DNA from 2 places in the Streptomyces lunalinharesii genome. Region 2 is predicted to be linked to the other one. Evidence: riboswitches for the same ligand, from Rfam matches in the RefSeq annotation. Region 2 holds a riboswitch; the other holds the start of a gene.
The links. A riboswitch is a leader RNA that binds a small molecule or an ion and turns the genes downstream of it on or off. The one in region 2 is predicted to bind glycine.

Region 1: linked by a shared signal. The riboswitch ahead of gcvT (glycine cleavage system aminomethyltransferase GcvT) and the one ahead of gcvP (aminomethyl-transferring glycine dehydrogenase) in region 2 are both predicted to bind glycine.

Annotation. Positions count from the first base shown of each region.
Region 1 is NZ_BAAARK010000003.1:161,627-170,293, forward strand. It holds gene ABD385_RS06670 (HNH endonuclease) at 1-2, shown strand, start outside; gene ABD385_RS06675 (L-serine ammonia-lyase) at 90-1,472, opposite strand; gene glyA (serine hydroxymethyltransferase) at 1,781-3,040, opposite strand; gene gcvH (glycine cleavage system protein GcvH) at 3,140-3,517, opposite strand; gene gcvT (glycine cleavage system aminomethyltransferase GcvT) at 3,669-4,796, opposite strand; glycine riboswitch at 4,950-5,045, opposite strand; gene ABD385_RS06695 (AAA family ATPase) at 5,336-6,049, shown strand; gene ABD385_RS06700 (enhanced serine sensitivity protein SseB C-terminal domain-containing protein) at 6,217-7,062, shown strand; gene ABD385_RS06705 (enhanced serine sensitivity protein SseB C-terminal domain-containing protein) at 7,116-7,907, shown strand; gene ABD385_RS06710 (ABC transporter permease) at 8,316-8,667, shown strand, end outside.
Region 2 is NZ_BAAARK010000058.1:16,962-25,628, forward strand. It holds gene ABD385_RS38445 (hypothetical protein) at 1-556, shown strand, start outside; gene ABD385_RS38450 (DUF5999 family protein) at 863-1,051, shown strand; gene gcvP (aminomethyl-transferring glycine dehydrogenase) at 1,142-4,027, opposite strand; glycine riboswitch at 4,217-4,313, opposite strand; gene ABD385_RS38460 (PRC-barrel domain-containing protein) at 4,416-4,811, shown strand; gene ABD385_RS38465 (DNA polymerase IV) at 4,721-6,169, opposite strand; gene ABD385_RS38470 (MerR family transcriptional regulator) at 6,237-6,842, opposite strand; gene ABD385_RS38475 (bifunctional nuclease family protein) at 7,028-7,498, opposite strand; gene ftsR (transcriptional regulator FtsR) at 7,552-8,301, opposite strand; gene ABD385_RS38485 (FHA domain-containing protein) at 8,318-8,667, opposite strand, start outside.

The DNA.
Region 1 (8,667 bases), on a different contig from region 2:
GAGTCGCCCCACCGACACCGACACCTCCACCGACGCCCCGGGCCCGCGCGGCATGCGTCGCGCGGGCCCGGGGCGTCGTGGAGCGGGGGTCAGCACTCGATGATGTTCACCGCGAGGCCGCCGCGGGCGGTCTCCTTGTACTTGACGGACATGTCGGCGCCGGTCTCCTTCATGGTCTTGATGACCTTGTCGAGGGAGACGTGGTGGCGGCCGTCGCCGCGCAGCGACATCCGGGCGGCGGTGACGGCCTTCACGGCGGCCATGCCGTTGCGCTCGATGCACGGGATCTGGACGAGGCCGCCGACCGGGTCGCAGGTCAGGCCGAGGTTGTGCTCCATGCCGATCTCGGCGGCGTTCTCGACCTGCTCGGGGCTGCCGCCGAGCACCTCGGCCAGGCCGCCGGCGGCCATCGAGCAGGCGGAGCCGACCTCGCCCTGGCAGCCGACCTCGGCGCCGGAGATCGAGGCGTTCTCCTTGAAGAGCATGCCGATGGCGCCGGCCGCGAGCAGGAAGCGGACCACCCCGTCCTCGTCGGCGCCCGGGACGAAGTTGACGTAGTAGTGCAGCACAGCGGGGATGATGCCGGCCGCGCCGTTGGTCGGGGCGGTCACCACCCGGCCGCCGGCGGCGTTCTCCTCGTTGACGGCCATGGCGTAGAGGGTGACCCACTCCATGGCGCGGGCCGCCGCGTCGCCCTCGGAGCGCAGCGCGCGGGCGGCGTTGGCGGCGCGGCGGCGGACCTTCAGGCCGCCGGGGAGGATGCCCTCGCGGGACATGCCGCGGGTGGTGCAGGCCTCCATGACCCGCCAGATCTCCAGCAGGCCGGCGCGGATCTCCTCCTCGGTGCGCCAGGACTTCTCGTTCTCCAGCATGAGCGCGGAGATGGACAGGCCGGTCTCGCGGGAGAGCCGCAGCAGTTCGTCGCCGGTGCGGAAGGGGTGCGTCAGGACGGTGTCGTCGAGCTTGATCCGGTCCTCGCCGACCGCGTCCTCGTCGACGACGAAGCCGCCGCCGACCGAGTAGTACGTCTTCTCCAGCAGGGGCGCGCCGGCCTCGTCGTAGGCGAAGAGCGTCATGCCGTTGGCGTGGTACGGCAGCGAGCGGCGGCGGTGCAGGATCAGCTGGTTGGGCTCGTCGAAGTCGATCTCGTGCGCGGTGCCTATCTCGGCGCCGAGCAGGCGCAGCCGGCCGCTGGTGCGGATGCGCGCCACCTCGTCGTCGGCGGACTCGACGTTGACGGTGCGGGGGGAGTGGCCCTCCAAGCCGAGGAGCACGGCCTTGGGCGTGCCGTGGCCGTGGCCGGTGGCGCCCAGCGAGCCGAACAGCTCGGCGCGCACCGAGACCGTCTGGGCGAGCAGACCGTCCTTCTTGAGCCGGCGGGCGAACATCCGGGCGGCCCTCATGGGCCCGACCGTGTGCGAGCTGGAGGGGCCGATGCCGATGGAGAAGAGGTCGAAGACGGAGATGGCCACGGGGGCTGACTCCCTTGTCTGCTCGTGGTGGACGGTGGAGCACATCGGGGCAGGATGGGGTGTTTCCGGCCCGACTCTTGAGCGTAACCCGCTCGCGGGGGATTGCCGCCGGCCGGGGAGGGGCGGGCGGGCGAAGGAGAGGTGAAGCCGGACGGCGCGGCGCCGGTGGGCGGGGGAGGGCGTCCGGGAAGGAAGGGAAGGGCGGTGCGCCGGGGGAGGCCCGGCGGTGGGCCCGGTGGGCGGCGGCGGGCCCAGGACCGGCCCGCCGCCTGGTCACCGGGGGCCGTGGCGCCCCGGTGACCGGCCCGTCACAGCGACGGGTACAGCGGGAACTTCTCGGCCAGGGCCGTGACCCGGGCCTTGAGGGCCTCGCGGTCGTAGGTGGGCTTGAGCGCCTCGGCGATGATGTCGGCGACCTCGCGGAAGTCCTCGGCCGCGAAGCCGCGGGTGGCCAGGGCCGGGGTGCCGATCCGCAGGCCGGAGGTGACCATCGGGGGCCGCGGGTCGTTCGGGATGGCGTTGCGGTTGACGGTGATGCCGACCTCGTGGAGGCGGTCCTCGGCCTGCTGGCCGTCGAGCGCCGAGTCGCGCAGGTCGACCAGGACGAGGTGGACGTCGGTGCCGCCGGAGAGCACCGAGACGCCGTGCTCCTTGACGTCGTCCTGGATCAGGCGCTCGGCCAGAATCCGGGCGCCGTCGAGGGTGCGCTGCTGGCGCTCCTTGAACTCCTCCGACGCGGCGACCTTGAAGGACACCGCCTTGGCGGCGATCACGTGCTCCAGCGGGCCGCCCTGCTGACCGGGGAAGACCGCGGAGTTGATCTTCTTGGCCAGCTCGGCGGTGGACAGGATCACGCCGCCGCGGGGGCCGCCCAGCGTCTTGTGCGTGGTGGTGGTCACCACGTGGGCGTGCGGCACCGGGGAGGGGTGCAGCCCGGCGGCCACCAGGCCGGCGAAGTGCGCCATGTCGACCATCAGGTACGCGCCGACCTCGTCCGCGATCCGGCGGAAGGCGGCGAAGTCGAGCTGGCGCGGGTAGGCGGACCAGCCGGCGACGATCAGCTTGGGCCGGTGCTCCTTGGCGAGGCGCTCGACCTCCTCCATGTCGACCAGGTTGGTCTTCTCGTCGACGTGGTAGGGCACCACGTTGTAGAGCTTGCCGGAGAAGTTGATCTTCATGCCGTGGGTCAGGTGCCCGCCGTGGGCGAGGTTCAGACCCAGGATCGTGTCGCCCGGCTTGATCAGCGCGAACATCGCGGCGGCGTTGGCCTGCGCGCCGGAGTGCGGCTGGACGTTGGCCGCCTCGGCGCCGAAGAGCGCCTTGATCCGGTCGATGGCGATCTGCTCGACGACGTCGACGTGCTCGCAGCCGCCGTAGTAGCGGCGGCCCGGGTAGCCCTCGGCGTACTTGTTGGTCAGGACCGAGCCCTGGGCCTCCATGACGGCGACCGGAGCGAAGTTCTCCGACGCGATCATTTCGAGGGTGGACTGCTGACGGTGCAGCTCGGCGTCGACGGCGGCGGCGACGTCGGGGTCGAGCTCATGGAGGGAGCTGTTCAGAAGCGACATGGGACTTCCTGGAGAGAGGGGGAGCGGGCGGGGCGCCGCGGCCCGGCCCGTGCGGTGGCGGGGCCGGGGCCAGGGCACTCCCAGCGTGAGCTGGGGGAGTCAGCCGGCGGTGAAGGCGGTGTACGCGTCGGCCGTGAGCAGGTCCTCCGGCTCACCGGTGATCTTCACCTTGAACAGCCAACCACCCTCGAACGGGGCGGAGTTCACCAGCGACGGGTCGGCGACGACGTCCTCGTTGACCGCGGTGATCTCGCCGTCCACGGGCGAGTAGAGGTCGCTGACCGACTTGGTCGACTCCAGCTCACCGCAGGACTCGCCGGCGGTGACGGTGGCCCCGACCTCGGGGAGCTGCACGAAGACGACGTCGCCGAGGGCGTTGGCCGCGTGCTCGGTGATGCCGACCGTCGAGACGCCACCCTCGGCGTCCGACAGCCACTCGTGCTCCTTGCTGTAGCGCAGCTGCTGGGGGTTGTCCATGGCTCGATTCTCCTGTACGCGGGGGTGTGGTGGTGAATGGGGGCGCCTCCCGGACGAACTCCGGGGGGCGCGTCTCGCCCAGTGAGACGCGGGTGGCGGACGCGACGGCCCGGGTCCACGGCGGGCACCGCGGACCGACCGGCGCCGGTGCCTACTTCTGCCGCTTGTAGAAGGGCAGCGCGACGACCTCGTACGGCTCGTGCGTGCCGCGGATGTCCACCCGGACGCCCTCGGTGCCCGGCGCGGCGAGCCCGGCGTCGACGTAGGCGATGGCGATCGGCTTGCCCAGCGTCGGGGACGGCGCCCCGGAGGTGACCTCGCCGATCACCGTGCCGTCGGCCGCCACGACCGGGTAGCCGGCGCGCGGCACCCGGCGCCCCTCGGCGACCAGGCCGACCAGCTTGCGCGGCGGGGCCTGCTCGGCGCGCTCGGCGGCCGTCGCCAGCGCCGCGCGGCCGACGAAGTCGCCCTCCTTCTCGAACTTCACGACCCGGCCCAGGCCCGCGTCGAACGGGGTGAGCGCGGTCGTCAGCTCGTGCCCGTACAGCGGCATCCCCGCCTCCAGGCGCAGGGTGTCGCGGCAGGACAGGCCGCACGGGACCAGGCCGACGTCCCGGCCCGCCGCGGTCAGCGCCTCCCACACGGCGACCGCGTCCGCCGGGCGGACGAACAGCTCGAAGCCGTCCTCACCGGTGTAGCCGGTCCGGGCGATCAGCGCCTCGACGCCGGCGACCGTCCCGGGCAGCCCCGCGTAGTACTTCAGCCCGTCCAGGTCGGCATCGGTGAGCTTCTTGAGGATGCCGGGGGACTCCGGGCCCTGCACCGCGATCAGCGCGTAGGCGTTCCGGTCGTCGCGGACCGCGGCGTCGAAGCCGGCCTGCCGTGCCGCCAGCGCGTCCAGCACCACCTGGGCGTTGGAGGCGTTGGCGACGACCATGAACTCCCGCTCGGCGAGGCGGTAGACGATCAGGTCGTCGAGGATGCCGCCGTCGGGGGCGCAGATCATGGTGTAGCGGGCCCGCCCGACCTTGAGGGCGCCGATGTTGCCGACCAGCGCGTGGTCGAGCAGCGCACCGGCCTGGGGACCGGTGACGGTGATCTCGCCCATGTGGGAGAGGTCGAAGAGACCGGCGCGGGTGCGCACCGCGACGTGCTCCTCGCGTTCGCTGCTGTAGCGCAGCGGCATGTCCCAGCCGGCGAAGTCGGTCATGGTCGCGCCGAGCGCGCGGTGCGTGGCATCCAGCGCGGTGCGGCGGGGGGCGTCAGTGGCATCAGTCATCGTGCTGGGCTCCCAGGCATGGGTGACAAGACGGTCTCCCCATCTGTCATCGGAACCTGAGAGGTTCACCGGGAGTCCGCGGACGGACCCGGTTTGCACCTTGGGTGGAGCCGCCCCCCTTCAGCCGGGCCGCGACTCGCTTTTCAGATCTGCCTCGCCCGCGCGGTATAGGGGCCTGAGAGATTCAAGGGAGGACTTGCTCCTTCGGCGCCCCGCCGTGGCGGCCGGGGACTCTCCCGCGCGGATTCAAGCGGCCGGTATGCAATTGGCTGGCTGTGCACGAGTGACCAGTGGTGGGCCCGTGGCGGCCACATCATTGCACGGGATCGCCGGATGCAGGAGTCCCAGCCGTCGCTCCGCGGCCGGTCGCCCGCCCCGCGCACGGCCCGCGGGCGCCGCCACCGGGCCGCCCGACGGCACCTCCGGCCCGTCAATTCCGGTGCCCCGATGGGCAATCGCCTTGCTGCGCATTACCTTTTCTTGACACTCTGCGGGAAGGCCGGGCCCGGACATCCGGCCCGATCCGACGGGGAGGGGCGATCACGGTGCACAGCGAAGCGGCGTACGCGACGACGGCGGGGGCCGCCGTGCCGGAGCCCGGCCCGGCGCCGACCGCGCCCCGGGCGACGCGCCGCCCCGCCGCCCGCCCGGCCGCCCGGCCGCGGATCACCGACCTGCGCGGCGCCGACCGCACGCCGCGCACCGCGCTCCGCTTCCCGCCCGGCGACCTGATCGTCGTCTCCGGCCTGCCGGGCAGCGGCAAGAGCACCCTGATGGGCCGGGTCGTGCCGCGGCGCGACGGCCGCGGCACCCGGGTGCACCGCGTGGACTCCCAGGACGCCCGGGAGCGCTGGCAGCGCGGCCGGCTGCGCCGCCTGCCCTACACCCTCTACCGCCCGCTGGTCCGGGTGGCGCACTATCTGGTGCTGCGCCGCGCGCTGCGCTCCGGCGCGAGCGTGGTGGTGCACGACTGCGGGACGTTGGCGTGGGTGCGGCGCTGGCTCTCCCGGGCGGCGCTGCGCGACGGCCGACGGGTGCACCTGATGCTGCTCGACGTGGAGCCCGAGGCTGCGCTGACCGGCCAACGGGCGCGCGGCCGGCGGGTCTCGCGGTACGCCTTCGCCCGGCACCGCAGGGCGGTGCGCCGGTTGGTCGCCCGGGCCGAGGCGGCCCGGCTCCCGTCGGGGTTCGGCTCCGCGGTGCTGCTGGACCGGGCCGCCGCCGGGGCGTTGGAGCGCGTCACCTTCGGCTGAGCCGGCGCCGGAGCGCCCGCGTCCGGTTCGGCTCCGGCGCACCTCGGGGCCGCCGCCGGCTTCGGCGCGCGGTGCTTTCCCGGTTAGGGTCTGATCCACCGGGCGGGTCGGCGGGTCCGCCCCCAGGGTCAGGGGCCGGGGAGCGCGGCCAGTAATGGGTGGGTGAGATGAACTATCCGGACAATTACCCGCAGCACGGCGGTCCGGTGCCGGGGTGCGTCCCGGACGCGGGGATACCGCAGTTGGCCTGGCCGGCCAACGAGCTGGAGCAGGTGCTGGCCGCGTCGGTCGGACACCCCGAGGCCGGGGGACGGATCGTCGAGGTGCTGGGCCGCAGCCGGGTGTGGGTGCCGCTGCCAGAGGGCGGCGGCCCGGACAGCGCGGGTCCCGGGGCGGGCGGCCTCGACCTGCCGACCGTCGAGATCGGCGGCGTCGCGTACGTCCCGGTCTTCAGCTCCGAGCAGGAGTTCCTGAAGGCCGTCGGCGCGCACCTGTCGTACACCGTCGCGCCGGCCCGGGAGTTCGCCCGCGGGCTGCCGCCGCTGCTGGGCGTCGCGGTCAATCCGGGCGGCACGGTCGGCGTGCCGCTGCCGCCGCCCGCCGTGGCCGAATTGTGTCGGTCCGGACGGTCGGACCTGGACGGTCCGCCGGTCGGTGGCGCCCGGGTCCGGCTCTTCGAACCGGACTGGCAGGACGAGCCGGTGGACTTCCTCGCCGCCGCCGGCCTGGCGTTCTCCGCCGCCGGGTGCGTGCTGTCCGCCCGGCGCGCACTGGCCAGCGTCGAGGGCGACACGCCGGCGCTCTTCGTCGGAGTGCAGCTCGACGTCGCCCCCGAGCGGCTGCACGACGGCAGCGCCCGCGACGAGGTCCTCCACGCGTTGGGGCAGGCGCTGGGTCAGGTGCCGGTCCCCTGGCCGGTCCAGCTGGTGCTGCTCGACATCGCCCAGGGCGATCCGGTCGCCGACTGGATGCTGGAGCGCGTGCGGCCCTTCTACACCCGGGGCCACTCGTAAGCTGGGGGAACGACGGGCGGGCGCAGGCCCTGCCGGCAGAAGGGACGGACCACGTGAGCGCGGGTGCGCATCAGGGAGCGGCGGCGGCCGACCAGGTCGAGCAGATGCTGCGGCAGGTCTCGCCCGGGCGCTACGACGCCTACGAGGCGTTGCTGGGGGCCCTCGCGCACGGGCAGGTCTGGATGCTCCTGTGGCACGGCCGGGCCGGTCAACCCGACGCGCAGTACGGCAACATGGAGGTCGACGGGCTGGGCTACGCGCCCTGCGTGACCTCCGCCGCCGAGCTCGCCGCCTCCGGCTGGACCCGCGACCACGAACTCGTCAGCGGCCCCGAGATCGCCGCCTCGCTCTTCCCGGACCGCTGGGGCCTGTGGCTGAATCCGCACGCTCCCGGCGGCGGGGTCGGCGTCCCCTGGCTCGACCTGCGCCGGATCGCCGCCGGCCTCGACCGCCTGCCGGCCGGGCCGCTGCGGATCTCCGAACCGGTCATCGACATCCCGCAGTTCTACGCCCTGCTCGCGCAGAACGCCCACCGGACGCCCCCGGTGCGCGCGTTGCGCCGCGCATGGGTGCAACCCGCCCTCGGTGCCCCTTATCTGGCGATCGGGCTGGACCTGTACGACACCGGGCAGCCGTCGGTGGACGCCGCCCGGATGATGATCCAGCAGTCGATGGGCGCGGTGCCGGACGGACTGCCGGTCTCCACGGTCGCCATGAACGACGAGTACGACCCGGTGGGGATGTGGATGCGGGCCTGCGCCCGCCCGTTCTTCGACCGCGACGGCTACGCCCAGCCGCCCGCGCCCGGACCCACCTACGGGTACGGCTACCCCCGCCCCTACTGACGCCGGCGGGCGCCCGCACGGCCCCGCCCGCCGCCGGCCTTGCGCCGGATTCCCCTCATCTGCACGCCGGTTGACGCCCCTCCCGAGCGCCCGGCGCACCGCTCAGTCGGCCCTGCTGTTCGTATAACGGAAAGCCGCGGAGCACATCACAGTTGCGCATCCATTCACCGTCAGGGCTGGTGACTGATCGCGACTCGGATGAAGACTCCCGGCATCGAGGACCTCGGTCCTTTGTACGAACGTCGTTCCCCGCCGTTGTCCTGCGCACCTTTGATCCGTCCGCAGTGCCGACTCCCGCGAGACCCGGAGGAGATGGCGGCAGGGGAACACCAGTGAGGTTACCGACCAGGCCGCTACCGCGGCGGGCACAGGCCGTCCACCGTCGGCCGGGAGGGGTTCTGAAGCACCGTGACCGCACCGATTGAGACCACCGGGGCGGCTGCTGAGGCGCAGCCGGAAGCGGTGCTGGAGGGCGTGGAGAGCAAGCGCATCGAGGGCCGCTCGCTGGGCCAGATCGCGTGGCTGCGCTTTCGTCGCGACAAGGTCGCGATGGCGGGTGCCATCGTTGTCATCCTGCTCATCCTGATCGCCGCGCTGTCCCGTCCGTTGCAGCACCTGTTCGGCCTGGACCCGAACCAGCCGCACCAAGACCTGATCGACCCCAACACCACCCTGCCCAAGGGCGACTTCGGCGGGATGAGTGCCGACCACCTCCTGGGCGTGGACCCCAAGTTCGGCCGCGACCTGCTCTCCCGGATCC
Region 2 (8,667 bases):
GCCCGCCCTGCGCAGCGTCCTCACCGCCCTCGGCTCGCCCACCGCCGTCCGCGAGTCACCGGCGGCCGCACTCCGCACCCACCAGGGGCCGCTGAGTCCCGATCACCCGCTGCCGGTGCACGTCTGGGACGACGTCAGCCAGGCCGGCCCGCCGCGCACCCGCCTCGCCGGCTGGCGCTTCCTGGTCCGCGGCGGAGAACGCGCCGTGGCCGCCGCCGAGGCCCGGCTCACCGCGGACGGCTGGACGTTCTCGCACTTCTGCGACGGCCCCTACGTGGCCGCCACGGAACGGGCCCTGCAGCAGGCCGAGTCGCTCGCCGCGCCGTACCAGCCGCGCCTGCTGTCGGTGCCCGAGCTGTACATGCTGACGCTGTGGCTGCACCACGACGTGGCCGCGGACGGCGCCGACGGGATGCCGGCCACCGGTGACCTGCTGGTGCCGTTGGCCCCCGCCCCGCCCGGGATCGCCTCCCACCTCCCGCAGCGGATCGCCGACCTGCTGCCCCGCCTCACCCGCCGCCTGGGCCCGACGCCGCTGCTGCGCGAACCCGCCTGAGGACGGGCCCACCGCCCGCGCGCCCGCCCTGCACCGATGCGCCCCGTGGCCTCCCCGGCCGCGGGGCGCGCCGCGTCGTCCGCCCCCGTGCGCCGGCGGCGCGTCAACCCCCGGGGTCACGGGCTCACTTGGGAGCAACCGCCCGCACGGGTGACGCGTCACTATCGAGTGTGTACCGCTGCTGCGAAATCCCTGCGGAATCCCATCCGTGGGGCAAGACTGGGACCGACAGGAAACGGGGGAGCGGCCATGACCACCTCGTCGAGCCGCACGACGTTCACCACTCCGCAGCGAAAGACGACTTCCATGTGTCAGCATCAACCGCCATGCCCGTCAGCCGAATCCACCGACCGGGAGGCCGCGCACCTGGTGGCGCACCACCCGGAGCAGGGCTGGAGCCTGCTGTGCAACGGCGTCCTGCTCTTCGAGGACACCGGTGAGCTGCTGCCGGACGGGCAGGTCATCGCTCCGACCCGGGTCACCGCCGCCGCCTGATCCGGCGGCCACCCGGCACGTACACCAGGGCCCCCGGCGCATCCGCCGAGGGCCCTTGATGTTGCCACCGCGCACCGGTGGCCGGTGTGCTCAGGCGTCGTACTCGTCCAGCGGCGGGCACGAGCAGACCAGGTTGCGGTCGCCGAACGCACCGTCGATCCGACGCACCGGCGGCCAGTACTTCTCCGCGGCGACGACCCCGGCCGGGAAGACGGCCTCCGCGCGGTCGTACGGGTGGGACCACGCGCCACCGAGCGCGGCCGCGGTGTGCGGGGCGTTGCGCAGCGGGTTGTCGTCCTTGTCCCACTCCCCCGAGCCGACCTTGTCGATCTCGGCGCGGATGGCGATCATCGCGTCGCAGAACCGGTCCAGCTCGGCGAGGTCCTCGCTCTCGGTCGGCTCGATCATCAGCGTGCCGGCCACGGGGAAGGACATCGTCGGCGCGTGGAAGCCGTAGTCGATGAGCCGCTTGGCGACGTCGTCAATGCTCACGCCGGTCGCCTTGGTCAGCGGCCGGACGTCGATGATGCACTCGTGGGCCACCAGGCCGCCAGGGCCGGTGTAGAGCACCGGGAAGTGCGGCTCCAGCCGCTTGGCCACGTAGTTGGCGCTGAGCACCGCGACCTGGGTGGCGCGCTTGAGTCCCTCGCCGCCCATCAGGCGGACGTAGGCCCACGAGATCGGCAGGATGCCGGCCGAGCCCCAGGGGGCGGCGGAGATCGGACCGACGCCGGTCTCCGGGCCCGCGGTGGGCTGCAACGGGTGGTTGGGCAGGTAGGGCGCCAGGTGGGCGCGGACGGCGACCGGGCCGACGCCGGGGCCACCGCCACCGTGCGGGATGCAGAACGTCTTGTGCAGGTTCAGGTGCGAGACGTCGCCGCCGAACTTCCCCGGCTCGGCGAGGCCGACCAGGGCGTTGAGGTTGGCGCCGTCCACGTAGACCTGACCGCCGGCCTCGTGCACCGCCGCGCAGATCTGGGTGATGTGCTCCTCGAACACGCCGTGCGTCGACGGGTAGGTGACCATCAGGACGGCCAGTTCGTCCCGGTGCTTCTCGATCTTGGCGTGCAGGTCGTCGGTGTCGACCTCGCCGTCCGCACCGGTCTTGACGACGACGACCTTCATGCCGGCCATCACGGCGCTGGCGGCGTTGGTGCCGTGCGCCGAGGACGGGATCAGGCACACGGTGCGCTGCGCGTCCCCGTTGGCCCGGTGGTACGCGCGGACGGCGAGCAGGCCGGCCAGCTCGCCCTGGGAACCGGCGTTGGGCTGGATGGACACCTTGTCGTAGCCGGTGACCGCGGCGAGCCGCTCCTCCAACTCGCGGATGAGCGTGCGGTAGCCCTCGGCCTGCTCCGCCGGCGCGAAGGGGTGCAGCTGGCCGAACTCGGGCCAGGTGACCGGCTCCATCTCAGCGGTGGCGTTCAGCTTCATCGTGCAGGAGCCGAGCGGGATCATGCCGCGGTCCAGCGCGTAGTCCTTGTCGGCGAGGGTGCGCAGGTAGCGCAGCATCGCGGTCTCGGAGCGGTGCTGGTGGAAGACCGGGTGGCCGAGGTAGTCGTCGGTGCGCAGCAGCGACTGCGGCAGGGCGTCGTCGGCGGCCGCGTCCAGCGCCTCGACGTCCCCCGGGACCCCGAACGCGCCCCAGACGCCGGCCAGCTGGGCGCGCCCGGTGGTCTCGTCGCAGGCGATGCCGACGAGGTCCGCGTCGACCTGGCGGAGGTTGATGCCGGCCTCGCGGGCGGCGGCGACGACCTCGGCGGCCCGGCCGGGCACCCGGGCGGTCAGGGTGTCGAAGTACGCGTCGTGGAGGAGTTCGACGCCGCCGGCGGTCAGCCCCGCGGCCAGGACCGCGGCGTACCGGTGGGTGCGCCGGGCGATGGTCCGCAGCCCCTCGGGGCCGTGGTAGACGGCGTACATCCCGGCCATGACGGCGAGCAGCACCTGCGCGGTGCAGATGTTGCTGGTGGCCTTCTCCCGGCGGATGTGCTGCTCGCGGGTCTGGAGCGCCAGGCGGTAGGCGCGGTTGCCGTCGGCGTCGACGGAGACGCCCACCAGACGACCGGGCAGGCTGCGGGCGTACTGCTCGCGGACGGCCATGAAGCCGGCGTGCGGGCCACCGAAGCCCATCGGGACGCCGAAGCGCTGGCTGGTGCCCACCGCGATGTCCGCACCGAGCTCACCGGGCGGGGTGAGCAGCGTCAGCGCCAGCAGGTCGGCGGCGACGGTGACGATCGCACCCAGCTCGTGCGCCCGCTCGATGAGCGCCCGGGGGTCACGCACCGCGCCGGACGCGCCCGGGTACTGGAGGAGCACGCCGAAGACGCCGCGCTCGGCGATCTCGTCCGGGATGCCGGCGGCGAGGTCGGCGACCACGACCTCCACACCGGTCGGTTCGGCGCGGGTCCGGATCACGGCGACGGTCTGCGGCAGACAGTCCGCGTCGATCAGGAAGACGCCCTGCTTGACCTTGCCGACGCGGCGGGAGAGCGCCATCGCCTCGGCGGCGGCGGTGCCCTCGTCCAGGAGGGACGCACCGGAGGTGGGCAGTCCGGTCAGGTCGGCGACCACGGTCTGGAAGTTCAGCAGGGCCTCCAGGCGGCCCTGCGAGATCTCCGGCTGGTACGGCGTGTAGGCGGTGTACCAGGCCGGGTTCTCCATGACGTTGCGCAGGATCACCGGCGGGGTGAAGGTGCCGTGGTAGCCGAGTCCGATCATGGACGACAGGACTTGGTTGCGGTCGGCGAGCGCGCGCAGCTCCGCCAGCACCTCGGCCTCGGTGCGGGCCTGCGGCAGGCCGAGCGCCTCGGCGCTCTTGATCACCTCGGGGACGGCGGTGGCGGTCAGCTCGTCGAGCGACCCGAAGCCGACCTGCGCGAGCATCTTGGCCTGCGCCTCGTCGTCGGGCCCGATGTGCCGGCGCTCGAACGGAGTGCCCTGCTCCAGCTCGGTCAGGGAGATGCGGTGGGTGGTCATCTGCGGGGGCCTCCTGGTCAGCACGACCTACGTGGGGCACCACGGCGCTGGTGCCCGGACGGCCTCCCCCTCTGTCATCTCAACCTGAGAGCTTCACCGGCCCGCGGGCTGCGGTCCGGCTTTCACCGTCGGTGAGGAGGGGTTCCGGCATGGTGCCTGTCCGTGGCCCGCCCTGCTTTCCAGAGTGACCTCGTCCATGCGGTACGTGTGCCTGAGAGATTCCGGGGAGGATTTGCTCCTTCGGCGCCCTGGTCGCGAACGACAAGGACTCTCCCGCATGGGGTCGACGGCCATTCGCCAGCCTACCAGCGCACTACTGGAACGATCCTTCGAGTGGCCGAGGCATGAAATGTGCCGTTTCGTAGTTGTCACAAGGCAGTTGCGACCAATTGGAGGGACCGTGCAAACCGATATCGATCCCCGGAGCCTGATCGGCCGCAAAGCGTTCGACCGCAACGGCGCGAAAATAGGGACCGTCGACGAGGTCTACCTCGACGACGCGACGGGCGAACCGGAGTGGGCGGCCGTCCGCACCGGCCTGTTCAGCCGAGACGCCTTCGTCCCCTTGGAACCGAGCAAGATGGTCGGCGACAGCCTGCACATCCCTTACGACCGCAAGCTGATCAAGGATGCCCCGGACTTCGGCGTCGGCCGCCACCTCTCCCCCGAGCAGGAACTCCAGCTGTACCACCACTACCGCCTGGATATCTCCTCACCGGCCACGGACCCCGCCCCGTCGGCCCCCGACTCCGACTTCGGGCGGATCGCCGGCGCGGACGACTGATCCGGTCCGCCCCGCAGCGGCAGGGGCTCCCCCGGCCGCAGCGCCGGATCGTCGACGGCGAAGGTCCGCACCCGCCCCGGTGCGGACCACGGCGTCTCGAACCGCACGGTCACCCTCCCCACGCCACTGCCCTGCACCCAGCCGGCACCGAACTCCTCGTGGACCACGTCCAACCCCGGGTGCCAGCGCCGCGGCGGCTCGGGCCCGGGCTCCGGCTCCCTCGCCGCCTCCGCTTCCGGCCCCGCAACCGCCCCCGCCGCCGCCAGCTCCCGGGCCTCCCGCTCCGTGGCGATCTGGGCGAACAGGTCCTCCTGCGTGAAGTCCGCCAGCCCGGTCACCCCCACGCCCAGCAGCCGCACGCCGCCCGTGGTGTCCACCGTCTCCAGCAGCCTCCCGGCGGCCTCCCGGACGACCGCCGGGTCGTCCGTCGGCCCGCGCAGCGTCTCGGACCGGGTCAGCGTCGAGAAGTCGTAGTTCCGCACCTTGATCACCACCGTGCGCCCGGACCGCCCGGCAGCCCGCAACCGCGCCACGCACCGGTCGGCCAACCGCAGCACCTCGTTCCGCACCCGCGTCCGGTCGGTCAGGTCGACCTCGAAGGTGTCCTCCACCGACACCGACTTCGCATCCCGCTCGGCCACCACCGGCCGGTCGTCCCGACCCAGCGCCATCGCGTACAGCCCGCCGCCGTGCGCCTTGCCGAGCAGCCGCACCAACTCCGCCTCACCGGCCTCCGCGGTCTCGGCGACCGTGTGGATCCCGGCCCGGCGCAGCGTCTCCGCCGTCGCCGGCCCCACCCCGGGCAGCGTCCGCACCGGCATCGGCCCCAGCAACTCCCGCTCGGTGCCCGGCTCGATCACCACCAGACCGTCCGGCTTCGCCGCCTCGGACGCGATCTTGGCGAGCATCTTGGCGCCGGCCAACCCCACCGAACCGGTCAGCCCGGTGGCCGCCCGGATGTCCCGCCGCAGCCGCTCCCCCACGGCCCGCACCGCGGCGGTCTCCGCCGGCACCCCGCCGGCCTCCAGGTCCACGAACGCCTCGTCCAGGCTCAACGGCTCCACGAGCGGCGACAGCGCCCGCAACAGCTCCATCACCGATTCACTCACCTGGCGGTACAGCGTGAACCGGGGACTGAGATAGGCGGCGTTGGGACACAACCGGCGCGCCTGCGCCGTCGGCATCGCCGAACGCACCCCGAAGACCCTCGCCTCGTACGAGGCGGTGGCCACCACACCGCGCGGCCCGATCCCGCCGACGACCACGGGCTTTCCCCGCAGGCTCGGCTTGGCCGCCTGCTCGGCGGCAGCGTAGAACGCATCCATGTCCAGATGCAGGATCGTCGGCGCACGTCTCACACCACCGATGCTGCCGCACACCACTGACAATCGACCCGACCCCGGGCCGGGGACCGCCCCTGCGCCGTCAGCCGGCCCGGTTGCGCCGCCGCGCCAACTCGTCCTGCGGGTTCTTCCCGATCAACGTCTCACCGGTGTCCACCCGCTCCCCGTGGAGCTGCGACAGCGCGCCCTCCACGTCCCGCCAGACCACCCCGACGGCGATCCCGAAGACGCCCTGGCCCCCCTGGAGCAGGTCCACGACCTGGTCGGGCGAGGTGCACTCGTAGACCGTCGCGCCGTCGCTCATCAACGTCATCCGCGTCAGGTCGTCCAGCCCCCGCGCCCGCAGGTGCTGGACGGCGGTGCGGATGTTCTGCAACGACACCCCGGTGTCCAACAGCCGCTTGACGATCTTCAGGACGACGACGTCCCGGAAGCTGTAGAGCCGCTGGGTCCCGGACCCGTAGGCCGGCCGGATGCTGGGCTCCACGAGCCCCGTCCGCGCCCAGTAGTCCAGCTGCCGGTAGGTGATCCCCGCCGCCGCGCACGCGGTCGGTCCGCGGTAGCCGACGTGCTCCGCCGCGCGGTCCCCCGACATCGCAGCGGCCTGTACCGGGCTGCGGTTCGCCGCCGCGCCCGTGTGGAGCGGCAATGCCCCTTCCGCCGCCGTACCGTCGCCGGTGATTGCCACGCCGCCCTCCGTCCTTCACGTCCCGGACGGGACCTGCCATATCGACGGTATGCAGTCACTCGGGGTGCGTCAACGATCGCCGCGCTCGCCACGCCGAGTGATAATCACCCTACGAGTGGTTTCTCGTGACTTGTCACGGGGAAGGGATAACAGGTTGGCCGGAAACTAGTGGGTCCCCTGGCTGATCACTGGTTGGTGCCGAAGTCCTCGGGCGAGATCTGGTCGAGGAACTCGCGGAACTTCTCCACCTCGTCCTCCTGCTCGTCCGGGATGGCGATCCCCGCATCGTCCAACACACCGTCGGTACCGAAGATCGGGGTTCCGGTGCGCAGCGCCAGCGCTATCGCGTCCGACGGACGGGCACTGACCTCGACGCCACTGGCGAAGACCAGTTCGGCGTAGAAGACCCCTTCGCGCAGGTCCGTGATCCGGACCTGCGTCAGCTCCTGCCCCACGGCTTCCAACACGTCCTTGAACAGGTCGTGCGTCAGCGGCCGGGCAGGGACCATGCCCTGCTGGGCGAAGGCGATGGCGGTGGCCTCTCCCGGCCCGATCCAAATGGGCAGGTAACGGTCGCCTCCCACCTCCCGCAGCAGCACGATCGGTTGGCTGGAAGGCATCTCCACCCGGACACCCACGACGTCGAGCTCGTTCACACAGCAACCCTAGGCCGTGCCCGGCCGGTTTGGGTAGTCGGGCACTCGTTTGCTCACGGCAGACGGATGCGCAGCGCGCTCTGCAGCAGCGCCGCGTGCAACCGCACCGACAGCGTGGCCAGCTCCCTGGCGGTGGCCTCGGCATGGGCCCGGGTCTGCGGGTTGCGGTGCCGCCGAAGGGGTGCAACGACCTGCTCGACGAGACCCGCCTCGCGCTCGGCCGACGCCTTCACGGCGCGCAGGTGCCGCGGCTCGAGCCCGAAGCGGCCCAGGTCCGCCACGAGTTTGGCGACGGCGACCGCTTCGATGTCGTATCCGCCGTCCTCGTGGGCGACGATGAGTCCGTACGACTCCCAGCCGGCGAGCGTGGTCTCGTCCACCTCGGTGGCGGCCAGCAGTTCCGACCGGCCGATCCGGGCCGCCGTCGGACGCTCCTCGTCCGGGTCGGAAACACCCTCGACCAGGTCCCTGGGCGGCGTCGCCGGAGCGGGCAGTTGCACCTGCTCGCCCCGCTCCAAGGCGTCGAGGTGCTCCCTGATGACCTTCAGGGGAAGGTAGTGGTCCCGCTGCATCCGCAGCACGCCGGCCAACCGCTCGACGTCGGCCGCGGTGAACTTGCGGTACCCGGAAGGCGTGCGCTGCGGCTCGACCAGCCCCTCGGCTTCCAGGAACCGGATCTTGGAGATGGTGACCTCGGGGAACTCCTCGCGCAGCACGTTGAGCACCGAGCCGATGCTCATCGGTTTGCGATCCGAGGAGGCGGTGCCGGACGAACCGGCACCGCCTGTCGGTGTGTGGCGCATGTGCCTTCCCTGACGGTCAGATGCCGACGCCCCGCTGGCTCGCGTAGAAGACCAGACGGTACTTGCCGATCTGCACCTCGTCGCCGTTGGCCAGGACCACGGACTCGATCGGCTCGCGGTTCACGTAGGTGCCGTTGAGGCTGCCGACGTCGGTGACCGTGAAGCGGCCGTCCGAACCGCGACGGAACTCCACGTGGCTGCGGGAGACCGTCACGTCGTCGAGGAAGATGTCGCCCTGCGGGTGTCGGCCCGCCGTCGTCAGCTCGCCGTCCAGGAGGAAGCGGCTGCCGGCGTTGGGGCCCCGACGGACGACCAGCAGCGCCGAGCCCAGCGGAAGGGCGTCGACGGCCGCCTGGGCCTCCGGGG